DNA from 4 places in the Streptomyces sp. KR80 genome. Region 1 is predicted to be linked to each of the others. Evidence: riboswitches for the same ligand, from Rfam matches in the RefSeq annotation. Region 1 holds a riboswitch; each other region holds the start of a gene.
What was found. Region 1 has a riboswitch for cobalamin ahead of ACTWQI_RS17025 (ribonucleoside-diphosphate reductase subunit alpha). Riboswitches for the same ligand answer to the same signal wherever they lie in the genome.
Positions count from the first base shown of each region.

Region 2: it holds a riboswitch for cobalamin, as region 1 does, so the genes downstream of both, metE (5-methyltetrahydropteroyltriglutamate--homocysteine S-methyltransferase) here and ACTWQI_RS17025 (ribonucleoside-diphosphate reductase subunit alpha) in region 1, are expected to answer to the same signal.
Region 3: it holds a riboswitch for cobalamin, as region 1 does, so the genes downstream of both, ACTWQI_RS10870 (cobalamin biosynthesis protein) here and ACTWQI_RS17025 (ribonucleoside-diphosphate reductase subunit alpha) in region 1, are expected to answer to the same signal.
Region 4: it holds a riboswitch for cobalamin, as region 1 does, so the genes downstream of both, ACTWQI_RS26435 (ABC transporter substrate-binding protein) here and ACTWQI_RS17025 (ribonucleoside-diphosphate reductase subunit alpha) in region 1, are expected to answer to the same signal.

Region 1 covers NZ_JBQQCD010000010.1:192,103-196,784, reverse strand. Annotated here, with positions in the region: gene ACTWQI_RS17035 (carbon starvation CstA family protein) at 1-2,112, shown strand, start outside; gene ACTWQI_RS17030 (CstA-like transporter-associated (seleno)protein) at 2,109-2,315, shown strand; cobalamin riboswitch at 2,494-2,616, shown strand; gene ACTWQI_RS17025 (ribonucleoside-diphosphate reductase subunit alpha) at 2,771-4,682, shown strand, end outside.
Region 2 covers NZ_JBQQCD010000004.1:58,591-63,272, reverse strand. Annotated here, with positions in the region: gene ACTWQI_RS07850 (VOC family protein) at 1-338, opposite strand, end outside; gene metE (5-methyltetrahydropteroyltriglutamate--homocysteine S-methyltransferase) at 840-3,164, opposite strand; cobalamin riboswitch at 3,358-3,566, opposite strand; gene ACTWQI_RS07840 (pyridoxal-phosphate dependent enzyme) at 3,713-4,682, opposite strand, start outside; gene ACTWQI_RS07835 (GHMP family kinase ATP-binding protein) at 4,644-4,682, opposite strand, start outside.
Region 3 covers NZ_JBQQCD010000005.1:297,190-301,871, reverse strand. Annotated here, with positions in the region: gene ACTWQI_RS10890 (alpha/beta hydrolase family protein) at 1-156, opposite strand, end outside; gene ACTWQI_RS10885 (class II aldolase/adducin family protein) at 277-987, opposite strand; gene ACTWQI_RS10880 (inorganic phosphate transporter) at 1,363-2,604, shown strand; gene ACTWQI_RS10875 (hypothetical protein) at 2,623-2,880, shown strand; cobalamin riboswitch at 3,049-3,174, shown strand; gene ACTWQI_RS10870 (cobalamin biosynthesis protein) at 3,526-4,524, shown strand; gene ACTWQI_RS10865 (cobyric acid synthase) at 4,521-4,682, shown strand, end outside.
Region 4 covers NZ_JBQQCD010000025.1:39,055-43,736, forward strand. Annotated here, with positions in the region: gene narJ (nitrate reductase molybdenum cofactor assembly chaperone) at 1-548, shown strand, start outside; gene narI (respiratory nitrate reductase subunit gamma) at 545-1,285, shown strand; cobalamin riboswitch at 1,354-1,522, shown strand; gene ACTWQI_RS26435 (ABC transporter substrate-binding protein) at 1,808-3,037, shown strand; gene ACTWQI_RS26440 (iron chelate uptake ABC transporter family permease subunit) at 3,034-4,155, shown strand; gene ACTWQI_RS26445 (ABC transporter ATP-binding protein) at 4,257-4,682, shown strand, end outside.

The sequences.
Region 1 (4,682 bases):
GCCCTCTCCCGGGGCGAGGAGGTGTCGGCCGCCTGGATGGTCGCCGCCGCCCTCGGCTCGTACGCCATCGCGTACCGGTTCTACGCGCGCTTCATCGCGCACCGCGTCCTCAAGGTCGACAAGACCCGAGCCACGCCCGCTGAACGGCTCAACAACGGCGTCGACTTCCATCCGACGGACCGACGGGTGCTGTTCGGGCATCACTTCGCGGCGGTCGCGGGGGCGGGTCCCCTGGTCGGTCCGGTCCTCGCCGCGCAGATGGGGTATCTGCCCGGCACCATCTGGATCATCGTGGGGGTGATCTTCGCCGGTGCCGTGCAGGACATGGTGACGCTGTTCTTCTCCATGCGCCGCAACGGCCGTTCGCTCGGTCAGATGGCCCGCGACGAGATCGGGCCGTTCGGGGGTGCCGCCGCCCTGATCGCGGTCTTCGCGATCATGATCATCCTGCTGGCCGTGCTGGCGCTGGTCATCGTCAACGCGCTGGCGCATTCGCCGTGGGGTGTCTTCTCCATCGGCATGACCATCCCGATCGCCTTCTTCATGGGCTTCTATCTGCGCGTATTGCGGCCCGGCCGGGTCACCGAGGTCTCCGCCATCGGCGTGGCGCTGCTCCTGCTCGCCATCGTCGCGGGCGGCTGGGTCGCCGAGTCCTCGCTCGCCGACACCTTCACGTTGGAGCCGGGCACCCTGGTCATCTGGATGGCCGCGTACGGTTTCCTGGCCTCCGTCCTCCCGGTCTGGATGCTGCTGGCGCCGCGCGACTATCTGTCCACCTTCATGAAGGTGGGGACGATTGCCCTGCTGGCCCTGGGCGTGCTCCTCGCCGCGCCGACGCTGAAGATGGACGCGGTGACCGAGTTCGCCACGCGCGGTGACGGACCGGTCTTCGCCGGGTCCCTCTTTCCGTTCGTCTTCATCACCATCGCCTGTGGCGCCCTCTCCGGCTTCCACTCCCTGGTCTCCTCGGGCACCACCCCGAAGATGATCCAGAAGGAGACGCAGATCCGGATGGTCGGTTACGGCGCCATGCTGACCGAGTCGTTCGTCGCCGTCATGGCGATGATCACGGCTTGCATCATCGACCCCGGCCTGTTCTTCGCGGTCAACTCCCCCGCGGGCGTGATCGGTGGCACGGTCGAGTCGGCCTCACAGGCGGTCGCGAACCTCGGATTCACCATCTCCCCCGAGGAGTTGGCGGCAGCGGCGAAGTCGGTCGAGGAGCAGAGTCTGCTCTCCAGGACCGGCGGTGCGCCGACCTTCGCGCTCGGCATGTCGGAGATCTTCTCCGCGGTGGTCGGCGGCGCTTCGCTCAAGGCGTTCTGGTACCACTTCGCGATCATGTTCGAGGCGCTGTTCATTCTCACCACGCTGGACGCGGGCACCCGGGTCGGGCGCTTCATGCTCCAGGACATGCTCGGCAACGTCTACAAGCCGTTCCGCCAGGTCAGCTGGAAGCCGGGAGTATGGTTCGCCAGCGCCGTCGTGGTCGGCGGCTGGGGCTACTTCCTGTGGGTCGGTGTGCACGACCCGCTGGGCGGCATCAACCAGCTCTTCCCGCTCTTCGGCATCGCCAACCAGCTGCTGGCCGCGGTCGCACTGGCGGTCTGCACGACACTGCTCGTGAAGTCCGGGCGGATCAAGTGGGCCTGGGTCACGGCGGTTCCGCTGGCCTGGGACGCCGCGGTCACGCTCACCGCCAGCTGGCAGAAGATCTTCTCCGACGACCCCCGGGTCGGCTTCTTCCAGCAGCGGTCCATCTTCGAAGAGGGCATCGAGGCGGGAAAGGTGCTGCCCCCTGCCAAGAGCATGGACGACATGCACACCGTCGTCACCAACGCCACCGTGGACGGGGTGCTCGCCGCGCTCTTCGCGATCCTTATCGTCGTGGTGATCGCCGACGCCGGCCGGGTCTGCTACCGGGCGATCCGCAACCCGCAGAGCGTCACGCTCCACGAAGCCCCGTACGAGGAGTCGAAGATCGTGGCCCCCGCCGGGCTCTTCCCGACCAAGGAGGAGAAGGCGGAGCTGGTGGGCGCGGGAGTCGGCGCGGGAACCGGTGCCGTGGCCGGCGAAGGGGACGCGGGCCGGGAGCGGGAGCCCCAGCCGTGAGGACCCTGCAGGGCGTCCGGAAGATCGCCGGCCGCATCCGCTGGTTCTGGCGCGAGGCGTCCGGCGAGGCGACGTACGGCCGGTACGTCGCCCACGCCCGGGCCCACGACCCCGAGGCAGAGGTGCTGAGCCGGCGCGACTTCGAGCGACAGCGCACCGACGCCCGGGAGGCCGATCCGCGCGAGGGCTTCCGCTGCTGCTGAACGCGCTCGGCGACGCCGCGTCCGTGCGGCATACGGGCCGCCGCCCCGAGTCCTTGGGCGGCGGCCCGATGGTTTCGTGGAGCGGGCACCGGCGCGTGACCCAACGCCCCCGGCGCCCCAGCGCATTTGACCTACGACACAAGATATAGGGGTGGGCACGGCACGCAGCACAAGATGTATGCTCGTGCTCGCTGTCGTCGCAGGGGAATCCGGTGCGAATCCGGAACTGTCCCGCAACGGTGTAGTCATGCGCGTATGCGCATTCCCAAGTCCGAGGACCTGCCGACGGTGTGCCCGGCTCGACCGAGCCGGGTGACGAGTCGTCCGGGCCTCGCGGGTTGGGCCGGTGGACGCTGCGCGGTGTGCCGCTCGCCCTGCCCGGGTGATCCACGCCCGTATGCGCCCGTCGCGCACCCCCCTCGTGCGGCCCCCAGCCGATCGAGGGAGAGCACCACGTGACCATCGCGCCCGCAGACCCTGCGTCACGCGAGTCCGTCGCCCAGCCCGCCGCAGTCACTGAGCCCGCCGTGGTCACCGAGAACCCAGCCACCACCGACGGACCCGGCGCCGCCTTGCTGCGCACCCTGACCGAACTCACCGCCGACCTGCCCCATGCCGAGCCGGGCCGGGTCGCCGCCGCGGCCCTCCGCGGCCGCCACGCTGGTTCCGACGAGGCCGGGTTGCGGGAGCTGGCAACCGAGGCGGCGGCCGGTCTGATCTCCGAGGACCCCGAGTACTCGCGGCTCGCGGCGCGCCTGCTCACCCGTACCATCGCGGACGAGGCCGCAGGTCAGGGCGGAGTCTCCTGCTCCGCCTCGGTCGAGGTCGGCCACCGCGAAGGCCTGATCGCCGATGGCACCGCGCAGTTCGTCCGCACCCACGCCACTCGGCTCGACACCCTCGTCGAGATCGCGCTCGCCGACGGGGCCGACGACCGCTTCGGCTACTTCGGGCTGCGCACGCTCCACAGCCGCTATCTGCTGCGCCACCCCACCACCCGTCACGTCATCGAGACGCCACAGCACTTCATGCTGCGCGTGGCCTGCGGGCTCGCGGAGGACCACAGTGACCGTGCGGTCGACGAGGTGGCCGCGCTCTACCGGCTGATGAGCCGCCTCGACTACCTGCCCAGCTCCCCCACCCTCTTCAACTCCGGTACCCGGCACCCGCAGATGTCCTCCTGCTATCTGCTGGACTCCCCCCTGGACGAGCTCGACTCGATCTACGACCGCTACCACCAGGTCGCTCGGCTGTCGAAGCACGCGGGCGGCATCGGCCTGCCGTACAGCCGCGTCCGGGCCCGCGGTTCGCTCATCCGCGGCACGAACGGGCACTCCAACGGCATCGTGCCGTTCCTGCGCACCCTCGACGCCTCGGTCGCCGCGGTCAACCAGGGCGGCCGGCGCAAGGGCGCGGCCTGCGTCTATCTGGAGACCTGGCACGCGGATGTGGAGGAGTTCCTGGAGCTGCGCGACAACACCGGTGAGGATGCGCGCCGCACCCACAACCTGAACCTCGCGCACTGGATCCCCGACGAGTTCATGCGCCGCGTCGACGCGGACGCCGAATGGTCCCTGTTCTCTCCGGCGGACGTCCCGCACCTCGTCGACCTATGGGGCGAGGAGTTCGATGCCGCCTACCGAGCGGCGGAGGCCGCGGGCCTGGCGCGGAAGCGGCTCCCGGCCCGCCAGCTCTACGCACGCATGATGCGCACCCTCGCCCAGACCGGCAACGGCTGGATGACGTTCAAGGACGCGGCGAACCGCACCGCCAACCAGACCGCCGAGCCCGGCAAGGTCATCCACTCCTCCAATCTCTGCACCGAGATCCTCGAGGTCACCAACGACGGCGAGACCGCCGTGTGCAACCTCGGCTCCGTCAACCTCGCCGCCCACGTGCGTAAGGACGTCCGCGACGGGGCGGACGCGATGGACTGGGAGCGGCTGGACGTCACGGTCCGTACGGCCGTGACCTTCCTCGACCGGGTCGTGGACATCAACTTCTACCCCACCGAGCAGGCCGCGGCGTCGAATGAGCGCTGGCGGCCGGTGGGGCTCGGCGTGATGGGCCTCCAGGACGTCTTCTTCCAGCTGAAGCTGCCCTTCGACTCCCCCGAGGCGGCAGAGCTCTCCACGCGGATCGCCGAGCGCATCATGCTGGCGGCGTACGAAGCCTCCTGCGACCTCGCCGAGCGGCACGGCCCGCACCCGGCCTGGTCCTCGACCCGGGCCTCGCGCGGCGTGCTGCACCCGGACCACTTCGACGGCGCCGCCGCCGAGTCGTACTGGCCGGAGCGGTGGGACGCGCTGCGCGCCCGTATCGCCGCCACCGGCATGCGCAACTCGCTGCTGCTGGCCATCGCGCCGA
Region 2 (4,682 bases), on a different contig from region 1:
GGCGGCCGCTGGAGCTTCGCGCCAAGGGCCACGGCTCGCGCAACGACGGCGTCCACGTCCTCCACGTAGATGAACAGGAAGGAGGGAGAGCCGGCAACACCACCGGGCGGCGGCGCCTTGGTCCCCCGCTCCGGTGACTCGTCCTCGACGATGACGACCGAATCCCCGATCTGGATCTCTGCGTGGGCGATGGTCCCGCCGGGACCGGGGAAGCGCATGCGCTCGCTCGCCCCGAACACCTCGGCGTAGAACTCGAGGGCCTTGGCTCCGCCCTGAACAGTGAGGCAGGGCGTGACCCGGCGGTACCGATCCGGAATCGGCTTCGGTTTGGTAGTCATTTGATCTTCCTCCTGGTGGGGACGCGCTTCGCGCCACCGGGCACTCCGGCGGCAAGGTACTCGGCGGGACCAGGGACAGCAGCACTGCCCGATTGGGCCTCCTACCAGCAAGACGATCGGCGGACGGCTCGATACGACACTTCCGAGAAACTTCGCTGCGAAGCAGCATGGAACCGAAACGACCCCCGTCGGCGCGGGCGGGTCGACGCGGGCGGCGACTTCCCGGTTGTCGAGGATTTTCACGAGATGCAGCAGCATGGTGCCTCGCGGGTCGGCCGTCAGCCTTCGGAGAGCAGCACGCACGATCCGGGTGCGTCCCTTCCCGACGCTGATCGTCTTTCCACCCGGCGCCCGCCGGATCCGGCCGGCCCCGCCTCCAGCAACGCATCCTGAGACCGGGCGACGTGCCGCGTCGCCTTGCGCCTGGTCACGGACGTTCTTCCGCTCTGCGAGGGGAAGGGCCGTTGCGAGCGCGTGCGCTGGCAACGGCCCTCCGTGTGCTCAGGATTCGTTATCGGGCAGTGTGGAGCGGACGTCTCGGGCGGCGGTGACGAGGTGCTCCAGTGATGCTCGGACCTCGGGCCAGCCGCGGGTCTTCAGGCCGCAGTCGGGGTTGACCCACAGCCGTTCGGCCGGAATGGCCTGAAGGCCCTTGCGCAGCAGGGCGGTCGCTTCGACCGCGCTGGGGACGCGCGGGGAGTGGATGTCGTACACGCCGGGGCCGACCTCGCGCGGGTAGCCGGCCTCGGCGAGTTCGCGGGCGACCTGCAGGTGGGAACGGGCGGCCTCCAGGCTGATGACGTCGGCGTCGAGGTCGTCGATGGCGGCGACGATGTCGCCGAACTCGGCGTAGCACATGTGGGTGTGGATCTGGGTGTTGGGCCGCACGCCGCTGGTGGTCAGGCGGAACGCCTCGGTGGCCCAGGCCAGATACGCCGAGTGGTCGGCGGCGCGCAGCGGCAGGGTCTCGCGCAGCGCGGGTTCGTCGACTTGGATGACCGAAGTGCCCGCGGCTTCCAGATCGTTGACCTCGCCGCGCAGGGCGAGGGCGACCTGGCGGGCAGTGTCGGCGAGGGGCTGGTCGTCGCGGACGAAGGACCAGGCGAGCATGGTGACCGGGCCGGTGAGCATGCCCTTGACGGGCCGGTTGGTGAGTGACTGGGCGTAGCGGGTCCAGCGGACGGTCATGGGTTCGGGGCGGGAGATGTCGCCGGCCAGGATCGGCGGGCGGACGTAGCGGGTGCCGTAGGACTGGACCCAGCCGTGCTGGGTGGCGAGGTAGCCGGTGAGCTGTTCGGCGAAGTACTGGACCATGTCATTGCGTTCGGGCTCGCCGTGCACCAGGACGTCGATGCCCGTCTTCTCCTGGAAGGAGATGACCTCGCGGATCTCGGCCTCGATCCGCTGCTCGTACGCGACCGTGTCGATGAGCCCGGCGCGCAGGTCGGCGCGGGCGGTGCGCAGGTCGGTGGTCTGCGGGAAGGAGCCGATGGTGGTCGTGGGCAGCGGCGGCAGGCGCAGATGGGAACGCTGGGCTGCGGCCCGCACGGCATAGGGCTGGGAGCGGCGGCTGTCGGCGTCGGTGATGACGGCGGTGCGGGCGCGGACCGCCGGGTCGTGGGCGAGTGCGGAGTCCGCTCGGGAGGCGAGGTCGGCGCGGTTGGCGGCCAGTTCCGCCGCGATGGTGTCGGTGCCCTGGGACAGCCCGCGTGCCAGGGCGACGATCTCGGCGGTCTTCTGGCCGGCGAAGGCCAGCCAGCGGGCGATCTGCGGGTCGATGGCGCGTTCGGCGGTGGCGTCGAGCGGGACATGCAGCAGTGAGCAGGATGCGGCCACGTCGACCCGGTCGGCGAGGCCGAGGAGCGTGGCGAGGGTGGACAGTGACTTTTCGAGGTCGTTGATCCAGACGTTGCGGCCGTCGACGACGCCCGCGACCAGGCGCTTGCCGTGCAGGCCGCCGACGGCGGCGAGGTTGTCGAGATTGGCGGCCGCGGGGCCGGTGAAGTCGAGGGCGAGCCCGTCTACGGGGGCCTTGGCCAGTACCGGCATGGCCTCTCCGAGCCGGTCGAAGTAGGAGGCGACCAGCAGTTTCGGGCGGTCGGTGAGGGCGCCGAGTTCGCGGTAGGCGCGGGCGGCGGCGTTCAGGTCGGCCGGAGTGCGGTCCTGGACGAGGGCAGGTTCGTCCAGTTGCACCCACGACGCGCCTGCCGAACGGAGGTCGGCCAGCACCTCCGCGTACACGGGAAGCAGTCGGTCCAGGAGTGTCAGCGGCTCGAAGTCGGCCGCGACCCCTGGGGCGGGCTTGGCGAGGAGCAGGTAGGTGACGGGCCCGACCAGAACCGGGCGCGCGGTCAGGCCGAGCGCGAGGGCTTCCTTGAGCTCGGCGACCGGCTTGGCGGAGTCGGCGATGAAGATGGTGTCCGGGCCGAGTTCCGGAACCAGGTAGTGGTAGTTGGTGTCGAACCACTTGGTCATCTCCAGCGGCGTGACGTCCTGGGTGCCGCGGGCCATCGCGAAGTAGCCGTCCAGGGCGTCCGCCTCGACCTCGGCGCGGTGACGGGCCGGGATCGCGCCGACCATCATGGTGGTGTCCAGGACGTGGTCGTAGTACGAGAAGTCGCCGGTCGGGACCTCGTCGATACCGGCGTCGGCGAGTCGACGCCAGGTGGTGGCGCGCAGTTCGGAGGCGGTCTGCCGGAGTTCGGCGGCGCTCACCCGGCCCTTCCAGTAGCCCTCGACGGCCTTCTTCAGTTCTCGGTTCTGGCCCTGGCGGGGGTAGCCGTACACGGTGGCCCGTGCTGCCGCGGCTGCGGACTTGCTGGTCACGGAACTCTCCTTCGCGAGCTCTTGATGAAGCGATCCCGGAAGGGGAGACGAAGGCGCGAAGGGATGGCAGACGGGGCGGACGACATCGCTTGTGCCGTCGTTCGTGCATACGTGCCCGCCTATGACGTACTCCCCCAGACTTCGTCCGGGGGCGCCCCAACCCGCCCTCGAGGTCACCGGGATCTCCGCGCGCGGTCGCGCACGGGCAGTGGCAGGTCTTCGGACTCGCGGGCACGCCTCGTGAGGCACGAGGCATCTACTGGCCGTCGCTTCCCGGACCCGCCTGGGTCCAGTGCGTATGACGGCGGTCGTTCCCGCTCACCGCTGCGGGGCAGTCCCGGATTCCCACCGGGTTCCCTCTTACGACGCGCCTGCCGAGTCCCCCATGGCGAAGTCCCCCAGCTACCGCTGGGAGGTACCCCCATGGGGAGGGCAGGGCGAACCAGCTGCGTCGGCCAGCCTAGGCGCTGGACCAGGGGCCCGATGCCACTTTCCACATGCCGGACGGTGAGTTGCGCGGGGTTCCCTGGGCCGGGCAGGTGCGGCGGCTACGCCGCGGCCGTGGCGGGTGCAGCCGCGCGTTCCCAGCTCATACGGGACCACGGGAGGGCGAGGTGGTCCAGCGTCGATACGGCGCGGGGTGCGAGGTCTTCGACGCGCGCCGCTTCGTGGTGGCGGGCGAAGACCGAGTCCACGTACCGGTGGCCGGTGTCGGCGGCGATGAAAAGGACGGTCCGGTGCGGATCACGGCCTCGTTCCCATCGGGCCGTGAGGTAGGCGGCTCCGGTGGACAGTCCGGCGAAGACCGCGTGTCGGCGCAGCAGGTCGACGCTGCCGGCGAGAGCGGCGTCGAAGGCAATCCAGTGGACGGTGTCGTAGAGGGTGTGCGACACGTTGGCGAAGGGGATCGAGCTGCCGATTCCGGCGATGATGATCTCGGGGTCGGACACGTGCTCGCTGCCGAAGGTGATGCTGCCGAACGGCTGGACACCGACGAGCTCGACCCCGGGTGAGCATTCCCGCAGGTACCGGGCGAGGGCTCCGGTGGAGGCGCCGGATCCCACTCCGCCAACAACGGTGAGGCAGTCGGTGTCGGTCTCCTGCCGGATGCGTTCGGCGACGGCACGGTAGCCGAGGTAGTGGATGTCGTCGTGGTACTGGCGCATCCAGTGGTAGTCGGGGTGCTCGCGCAGGATTTCCTGGATGCGTTCCACGCGGCGTTTCTGGTCGAGTTTCAGATCGCTGCAGGGGTCCATCTGCTCGAGGTGCGCGCCGAGTACGGAGAGCTGGGTGCGCAGGGTGTGGTCGACGGTGGTCGAGCCCACGATGTGGCAACGCATGCCGTAGCGGTGGCAGGCGAGGGCGAGGGCGTACGCGTAGATGCCGCTGGAGCTGTCCAGCAGGGTGTCGCCGCGCCGTACGACGCCGGTGTCGATCAGGTGCCGTACCGCCGCAAGGGCGGAGACGACCTTCATGGTTTCAAAGCGGAGACAGATGAGCCGGTCGTCGAGGCGTATC
Region 3 (4,682 bases), on a different contig from region 1:
GACCTCGTGGACGGTCAGCTGGGGATCGGAGGGGAACGGCCGCTGACGCGAGGGCTTGAGGGCAGCGTCACTGGCGTACCGCCCGGCCGCCACAGCGGCCGCGCCGGCACCGAGCACGGTGATGACGGCCGAGGCCGCAGCTGTACGCAGGCGCATCCTCCCCAGTGTGGGCGGGGGCGAAGACCCGGGCCAGTGGGCGGACGCGGCCGGGTGACCGGTTCGCGCGCCCTCGCCCACGGGGCGGCCGAGCGCAGGCGACGGGCAGCCGACTCGGTGTCAGCTGCGCTGTCCGTAGCCGCGCAGCCGCTCCGCCACGGCCCGCAGTTGACGCCGGGACAGCAGGCGCGGAGTGTGCCCCGGCACGGAGCTCGCGGCGAGCCAGACCCGGCACATCCACTCCAGCTGAGCCGTGCGGTCGTAAGCCTGGTCGAGCGTGCTGCCGTACGCCACGGTGCCGTGGTTCTGGAGCAGACATGCGCTGCGGTCACGGAGCGCGCTCAGCACGTTCCCGGCCAACTCGTCGCTGCCGTACAGGGCGTAGCCGGCGACGCGTACGGGACCTCCGAGCGCCGCCGCCATGTAGTGGATGAGCGGCAGCTCGTCGACGATGGTGGAGACCGCCGTGGCATGGACGGCGTGGGTGTGGACGACCGCCGCAGCGTCGGTGCCGCGGTAGACCGCCAGGTGCATCGGCAGCTCGCTGGTGGGCTTCAGCTCGCCGAGGACCTGGCGCCCGTCGAGGTCGACGCCGACCACGTCGTGCGGGGCCAACCGGTCGTACGCGACGCCGGTCGGGGTGACCAGCACGGTGTCGCCGACACGCACCGAGACGTTGCCCGAGGTGCCGACCACCAGACCGTCGGCGACGGTCCGACGCGCCGTGGCCACCAGTTCGGCCCAGGCCGGTACCAGGTCCTCAGACGGCTGTCGGGACTCTTGGGGCCCACGGGACGCCGATGGGGTTCGCTCCGCCATGTCCTCACCCATGTGTCCTCACCTCCGCTGCCGATCCTGACAGGCCCCGGTGTGCCCGGACCTGTCAGGAGTGCCTGCGGCTCGAGCGCGCGACACGACCCGGCCGGAAGGGGTGGCATGGAGCACGGGGTTCAGCGACAGGTATCCGGCAGACCTGAACGGCGGCCGGTGATCTGCACCACAGCCGGGTGGCGGAGCGAGGGCACCGGGCAGGAACGAGATCCAGGCGGGCACCCCCGCCCTGGGGCCGGAACGCATCCTTCCATCGCGGCCTGTACGGACCCCGGCACATAGCAGCACCTGGACACCCCCTCCCGTTAACTTTCCGTTCACCCCGTGTCCCTACGGTCGCAACGCCACTGACCTTCGAACTGATTGCCTGGGTGAATGGAACACATCACGCTTCTCATCGGGATCGTGATCATCACGGCCTTGGTGTTCGACTTTACGAACGGCTTCCACGACACCGCCAACGCCATGGCCACCACCATCTCCACCGGGGCTCTCAGGCCCAAGACGGCGGTGGCGATGTCGGCGGTCCTCAACCTCGTCGGCGCGTTCCTCTCCGTGGAGGTCGCCGCGACGATCTCCAAGGGCATCATCGACGAAACCGGGATCCAGCCCGAAGTGATCTTCGCGGGTCTGGTGGGCGCGATCGTCTGGAATCTGCTGACCTGGCTCGCCGGCCTCCCCTCGAGTTCCTCGCACGCCCTCTTCGGAGGCCTGATCGGTGCCACCGTCGCCTCGGTCGGCTTCGGTGCCGTCCATGGCGACGAGGTCGTCATGAAGATCCTCATCCCGGCCCTCGCCGCGCCGGTCGTCGCCGGCCTCGCCTCCATGCTGGCCACCCGGTTCACCTACCGCGCGGCCCGGCACGCGGACCCGGAGGCCACCGCCAAGGGCTACCGAGCCGGCCAGATCACCTCCGCCGCCCTGGTCTCCCTGGCCCACGGCACCAACGACGCGCAGAAGACCATGGGTGTGATGACGCTGGCGCTGATCACCGGCGGCGCGCTGGCCCCGGACGCCGACCCGCCGCTGTGGGTCATCGCCTCGGCCGGCATAGCCATCGCCCTCGGTACGTACCTGGGTGGCTGGCGGATCATCCGCACCATGGGCAAGGGCCTCACCGACATCCAGCCGCCGCAGGGCTTCGCCGCCCAGACCGGCGCCGCGGTGACCATCCTGGCCTCCTCCCACCTCGGCTTCGCACTCTCCACCACCCAGGTCTGCTCCGGCTCGGTGATGGGCGCGGGCCTGGGCCGCAAGGGCTCTGTGGTGCGCTGGTCGACCGCGGGCCGGATGATCGCCGCCTGGGGTCTGACCCTGCCGGCCGCCGGGCTGGTCGGCGGCGCCGCCGCCCTGCTGGCACAGCAGGGCACAGCGGGCGTCACCGCCGTCGCCGTGCTGGCCCTCGTCGCCTGCGCCGCGATCTGGATTGCCTCGCGGCGCAAGCCGGTCGATCACACCAACGTCAACGACGTGGAGCCCGCGGGTGTCGTCACCGCCGCCATCCAGGCGGTCTCCCCGCCCCCCGTCGGCGCCCCGGTCTCCGCCGAGCCCGACGAGCGCGCCGAGCCCGACCCCGTCGGCGAGTCCCAGCCCGCCACCGTCCAGGTCACGGCCTAGCTAAGGAACCCTCCTTTCATGAACATCGACTGGGTAGCACTCGGCCAGGTCTTCGGCGTCAGCCTCGTGGTGACCGTCGGGGTCGTGGGTCTGTTCACCCTCGGCATCGTCGGCACCTCTCGCAAGCCACGGCCACACACCGACGGCAGTGCCGACACGACCGGCACGAGCGCCGCGACCGGTGCCGCCACGCTGCTTGCGCGCACCGGCGGATACGCCTGCTTCGCGCTGTGCGCGGCCGCCATCGCGTACGGCTTCCACCTGATCGTCGCCTGACGACGGATCCGGGGCCACGGCCCGCGGGGCGGGAGACACCACCCGTGTCTCCCACCCCGCGGGCCGTCGTTGTGTGTCTGGGCACACTCTCCTCTCGCAGGTCACAGGCAAGTTGACGGGCCTTCGCGGGGCGTGGTGGACTGCCGACGCCAAACGGCGGCAGGAGAGGAAGCCGGTGCGAATCCGGCGCGGTCCCGCCACTGTCACCGAGGAGCGCTCCCCCACCCGATACGTCACGGCCCGTCCTGCGGGCTGGAAGGCCGGGGAGGGGCGCACCGACCGGGAACACGGATGAAGGAGCGGGTCGAGACCAAGTCCGGTACGGCGTTGTGGAGGTCCCCCGGCCGAAGTCCCGGGGGCAGCGGCAGCGATGCTGCGCGCGACGAGCACAACGCAGAGCCGGGCGAGGGCCATCGACCCGTGACGCCGTGAGCCCTGTTGGCGCGCCTCGTGAGCGCCGATCCGGGAGCCAGGAGACTCTCACCGCCGGTACGTCGAGCCAGGGCGCGGACCCTGAGTGAGGACATGTCGCCATGCCGGGCTGCCGCCGCACGTCACAAGCCGTCCGTACGTCATCCCGTGGTCGTTGTCCACGCCGCGGCACGACGCGGTGTCCACGCCGAGGCACGACGGCGGTCTGAGCCGATGCCTGCCGAACACACCTCATTCGTGTGCGGCGCCGCGCTCGGCTTCGTCTGCGACCTCGTCGTGGGCGACCCCCGGCGCGGGCACCCCGTTGCCGCGTTCGGGCGCGCCGCGGCCGCCGCGGAGCGCCGACTGTGGCACGACCACCGCGGGTACGGGGCGCTGTACGCCGCCGTCTGCGCGGGCGGCGCGGTGGCGGTCGCCGCCGGGCTGCAGCGCGCCGTACGCCGTTCCCCCGCGGCGGTGGCCTCGCTGACGGCGGTCGCCACCTGGGCGGTGCTGGGCGGCACATCCCTGGGGCGTGAGGCACGGGCCATCGGCGCCGCGCTGGCCGCGGAGGACATCGAAGCGGCGCGCGAGCGGCTGCCGCACCTGTGCGGCCGGGATCCCCAGTCCCTCGACGAGCAGCAGATCGCACGGGCCGTCGTGGAGTCGGTGGCCGAGAACACCTCCGACGCCGTCGTCGGCGCGCTGGTGTGGGGCGCCGTCGCGGGAGTGCCGGGCCTGGCCGGCTTCCGCGCCGTCAACACGCTGGACGCCATGGTGGGCCACAAATCGCCTCGCCACCGCCGTTTCGGCTGGGCCTCGGCCCGGCTCGACGACGTGGTGGGCTATCCGGGTTCGCGGCTCACGGCCGTGTTGACGGTGCTGGCCGGGCCGGACCGGCGAGGAGCCGGGCGGGTGTTGCGCCGAGACGCGCGCGAGCACCCGAGCCCCAACGCCGGGCCGGTCGAGTCCGCGTTCGCGGGAGCGCTGGGCGTCCGCCTGGGCGGCACCCTCGCCTACGGCGGCCGGGTCGAACACCGGCCCGTACTTGGTGCGGAGAACCGGCCGGTGGACACCCCGGACATCGAGCGCGCGGTGCGACTGTCACGGCGCGTCAGTCTGCTCGCACTGGCGGCGTGCGCCGCCGGACGCCTGATCGTGGGCCGCCTGACGGAACGCGCCGCGCGCCCCGCGGGTAGGGGCACGTCACCCGCTGGGGAGGGGAGCGTATGAGCTGGGGGCATCTCCCAGCAGTAGCTGGAGGGAAGGTCCGTGGTCGCCGCGGCGGCGGTCTGCTGGTTGCGGGGACCACGTCCGACGCCGGGAAGAGCGTCGTCACGGCGGGGATCTGCCGGTGGCTGGCCCGCAAGGGCATCTCCGTCGCGCCGTTC
Region 4 (4,682 bases), on a different contig from region 1:
AGATGGCGGCAGCGGCAGGGTCCGTGCCCGCGCCGGCTGGTCCGGCGCTAGTGTCGTTCGTCGAGAGTGCTCGCCGGATGTCGCCGATGGACCTGGCCGCGCACTATGTGGAGACCTTCGACCTGCGCCGTCGCAGCTGCCTGCATCTGACCTACTACGCCTACGGCGACACCCGCAAGCGTGGCATGGCGCTGCTGCGGTTCAAGCACGCCTACAAGACGGCAGGTGTCACGCTTGGCGACCACGAACTCCCCGACCATCTCGCCGTGGTGCTGGAGTTCGCCGCGACCGTCGACCCCACGTCCGGTCGGCGGCTGCTCGTCGAGCACCGAGCCGTCGTGGAACTGCTCCGGCTGTCCCTGGTGGACGGCGGGTCGCCATATACGTACGTACTCGAGGCGGTGTGTGCGACCTTGCCCGAGCTGGGCACGGCCGACCGGCGCCGGATCGCCGAACTGGCCGCACAGGGCCCGCCCGAGGAAGAAGTCGGTCTGGAGCCGTTCGCCATGGATCCCATGACGCAGCCCGAGCTGGGAGGACGCCGGTGATCACCCTGCTCTGGCTCGCCATACCGTACGTGGCCCTCACCTCCTTCGTCCTCGGGCACATCTGGCGCTACCGGCACGACCAGTTCGGCTGGACCACGCGGTCCTCGCAGCTCTACGAGAGCAGGCTGCTGCGGCTGGGCAGCCCGCTGTTCCACTTCGGACTGCTGGCGGTGATCGGCGGGCACGCGATGGGCATCCTGATCCCGGCGAGCTGGACCGAGTTCGTCGGCGTCTCGGAAGGGGCGTACCACGTCCTCTCGGTGTCAGCGGGCACGCTGTCCGGGCTGGCCACGGTCGCGGGCCTGGCGATTCTGCTCTACCGCCGGATCACCGTGCCCGCCGTGCGCAAAGCCACCACGACCAACGACAAGATCATGTACACGCTGCTGACCGCCGCCATCGCGACCGGGATGCTGAACACCGTCGGCGACAACCTCATCGGCGGCGGCTACGACTATCGCGCCACCGTCGCGCCGTGGTTCCGCAGCCTGTTCTCGCTGAACCCGCAGCCGGAACTGATGACGGGCGTCCCGATCAGCTTCCAGGTGCACAATCTCGTCGTACTCGCCCTGCTGGCGATCTGGCCGTACACCCGCCTGGTGCACGTGTTCAGCGCACCGCTGGGCTATCTGGTCCGGCCGTACGTGGTGTACCGCAGCCGGGACCCGAAGGGCCCGGATGCCCGCCGTTATTCACGCGCGTGGGAGACGCCGACCGCCCCGCCCGCCCGACGCTGACACTCACGTCGCGCCGCGTGTGCCGTTCCGCACAGGCAGGGCGTCTGGCGGGGCGGCCCGTGCGTCTGCGATTCTTGGCCTCGTTAGGCGACGGCGGAACGAGGAAGCCGGTGGGATTCCGGCACGGTACCGCCACTGTGAGTGGGGAGCGACCCCGACACGGCCACGGCCCCGTAGCGGGCGGGAAGGCCGGGGAAGCGTTGACCCCGAGTCAGGAGACTCACGCCGTCGCACCTCGACGTCCGGGGCGGAACTCCCCGAGAGAGGCCGGTGGCATCCGTATGTCCGCCATCTCCGCGCAGCGATCTGCTGTTGGCTGTCCGCAAGGCTGTCCGCACAACGCGGCCACTGCGCCGTGCGACGCCCGCCCCGGGGCGGGCGCGTCGCGCCTCCGCAGACTCTGATCCGCCCGCTGATTCACCGCCGACGGATCTCCTTCTCAGCCCTACGGCCCGTCGGGGCGCCTTGCCCTTTGCCCGCGCCGGGACGGCCCGTGCGGTTTCCTTCCTGCCAGGAGCAGTCATGCCCACAAGACCAGTCATGCCTCGTCGCCGCACGCTGGCTGCGGTGACCGTTGTCGTCGTCGGCCTCGCCCTCACCGCCTGCGGTGACGACACGGCACCCCGCTCAGCGGATACCACGGCTCACGGGAAGGGCCGGGGTTGCACTGACGATTTCGACCCGGCGAAGGACTACTTCCCCGTCAAGTCCAAGGTGCGGCACGCGAAGAACTTCACCCTCCGATACGAGAAGAGCTACCAGGTCCTCACGGTCAAGGAGCCCTACCCCAAGGGGAAGCCCGAGTCGTACGTCCTGGTCAAGTGCGGTGCGCCCAAGCCGAAACTCAGCGGCGACCTGGCGAAGGCGCAACAGATCACCACGCCGATCAAGAGCCTGTACTCCGCGTCCACCACGCATCTGCCCCTGCTCACCGAGACGGGAACCCTGGACGTTCTCACCGGCGTTGCCGACGGCTCGTTCGTCACCTCCGCCGAGGTACGCAAGCGCGTGAAGTCGGGCCGGGTGAGTGAGTACGCGCCGGAGCGCACGATCGCGACGGAGAAGGTCATCGCGGCCCAGCCGGATGTGCTGATGACCCAGGGCACGGACGATCCGCAGTACCCCAAGCTGCGGCAGGCGGGCATCTCCGTTGTCGCCAACGCGGAGTGGCTGGAGTCCACTCCCCTGGGCAGGGCAGAGTGGATCAAGGCCATGGCCGCCCTCACCGGCGCCGAGCGGCGCGCCGGTGCGGTCTTCGACGCCATCGAGACGGACTACACCAAGGTCGCCGCCAAGGCCGCGAAGGCCGGAAAGGCGGCGAAGGTGCTGCCGGGCACCATGTATCAGGGCACGTGGAACATGGCCTCCGGTGGCTCCTACGTCGGCAAGCTGATCAAGGATGCGGGTGGCACCTACCCGTGGGCGGGCACCAAGGGGACGGGCAACCTGCAACTCGGTTTCGAAGCGGTCTTCGCCAAGGGCGGTGACGCGCCGACGTGGCTGGTGGACCAGTCGTGGAAGTCGACTACTGACGCCACCAAGGCGGACCGCCGTTACGGCAAGCTGACCGCCGCCCGCGACGGACAGGTGTGGTCCAACACCAAAGCCCTGAGCCCCGAGGGCGGCAACGACTTCTACGAGCGCGGCGTCATCCGCCCCGACCTGGTACTCGCCGACCTGTTCGCGATCCTGCACCCGGACGCGGCCCCGGGCCACACCTTCACGTTCTACAAGAAGGTGCCCAAAGCGTGAGGACCACTGCTCCGCACCCGCCGGTCCCGGCGGTCGGCGACGGCGCCGGGGCCGCCGCAGCACGGGCGGCGTCGGCAACGGGGCGGCGGCGCGCGCTGGTTCTGGGCGGGCTGGCCGCGGGCACCGTGGTCCTGTTCGTCCTCGCGATCGCGCTCGGCTCGTACCGTGTCCCGCTCACCGAGGTGGTACGGGTCCTGCTGGGCGATGCCGGAGCCGACCCTCGCTGGCGGGTCATCGTCGAAGAGGTGCGGCTGCCCCGCGCGGTGACCGCGGTCGCCGTGGGCGCCGCACTCGCCGTGGCCGGCGTGCAGATGCAGACGCTCTTCCGCAACGCCCTCGCGGACCCGTTCTCCCTCGGCGTCAGCTCCGGCGCCAGCATGGGTGTCGCCGCGGTCGTGGTGAGCACCGGCGGCGTCGCCGGGAGCTTCACCGGGAACCTGGCGGGTGCCGGACGCGTCGGCGTCGTCGTGGCGGCGGCCTTCGGGGCCGCCTGCGTACTTGCGCTGGTGCTGGTGCTCTCGCGCTGGGTGCGCTCGGCGGTCACGCTCCTGGTCATCGGCGTGATGATCGGTTCGGCCGCGACTGCGGTGGTGAGCGTCATGCTCGTCTACGCACGCCCCGAGCACGCCCAGCAGTTCGTGATGTGGGGCCTGGGCAGCTTCAGCGCCACCACCTGGCCCGACCTGCAGGTGATGCTGCCGGTGGTCGGCGCCGGCCTGGCCGCGGCCCTGCTGATCACCAAGCGGCTCAATGCCCTGATGCTGGGTGAGGGCTACGCCCGCACCATGGGACTGAACGTGCGGCGCAGCCGGGACCTGGCCCTGCTGGGCACGTCGCTGCTGACCGGGGCCGCCACCGCGTTCTGCGGTCCGGTGGCCTTTCTCGGACTGGCGGTGCCGCATCTGACGCGCATCGCGCTGGGCACCTCGGACCATCGGGTGCTGGTGCCCGGGGCCATGTTCGCGGGGGCGTGTCTGGCTCTGGCCTGTGCGCTGCTCAGTCAGCCTCCGGGCACGGACGCGGTACTGCCGCTGAACGCGATCACGTCCCTGTTCGGGGCTCCGGTCGTCATCACCATCCTGGTCCGCAGCCGCCGCGGTATGCAGGGGGTGGGGTGATGGCCGACCGTACGCAGGAAGGGCTGCTGCCCGCTGCGCTGCGTGCCGGGGCTGTGGCCGGGGAGGCTGCCTCTCGGCCGGCGTACGCTACGTCACCTGGCATGCCGCGGACGGAGGTTGCCGTGCCCGACGGGCTTGCGACGCAGGCGCTCACGGTCGGCTACGGCGCCCGCTCGGCCTGGGGGCGCAACCGTCGGACGGCGGTCCTCCGGGACCTGCATCTCACCGCGCGCGCCGGTGAACTGACTGTGCTCCTCGGCCCCAATGGAGCGGGGAAGTCCACCCTGTTGCGCACCCTGTGCGGCCTGCTGCCTCCGTTGGCGGGGACGGTCCGCATCGGGGGTGCCGACATCGCTGCCGAACCGCCGGGCGTTCTGGCCCGGCGGCTCGCTGTCGTCCTCACCGACCGGATCGACGCCGGGCTGTTGTCCGCTCGTGAGGTCGTCGCGCTGGGCCGCCACCCGCACACGGGTTTCCTCGGCCGCCTCACCCCGGCCGACCACGCGGCCGTGGAGTGGGCCCTGAAG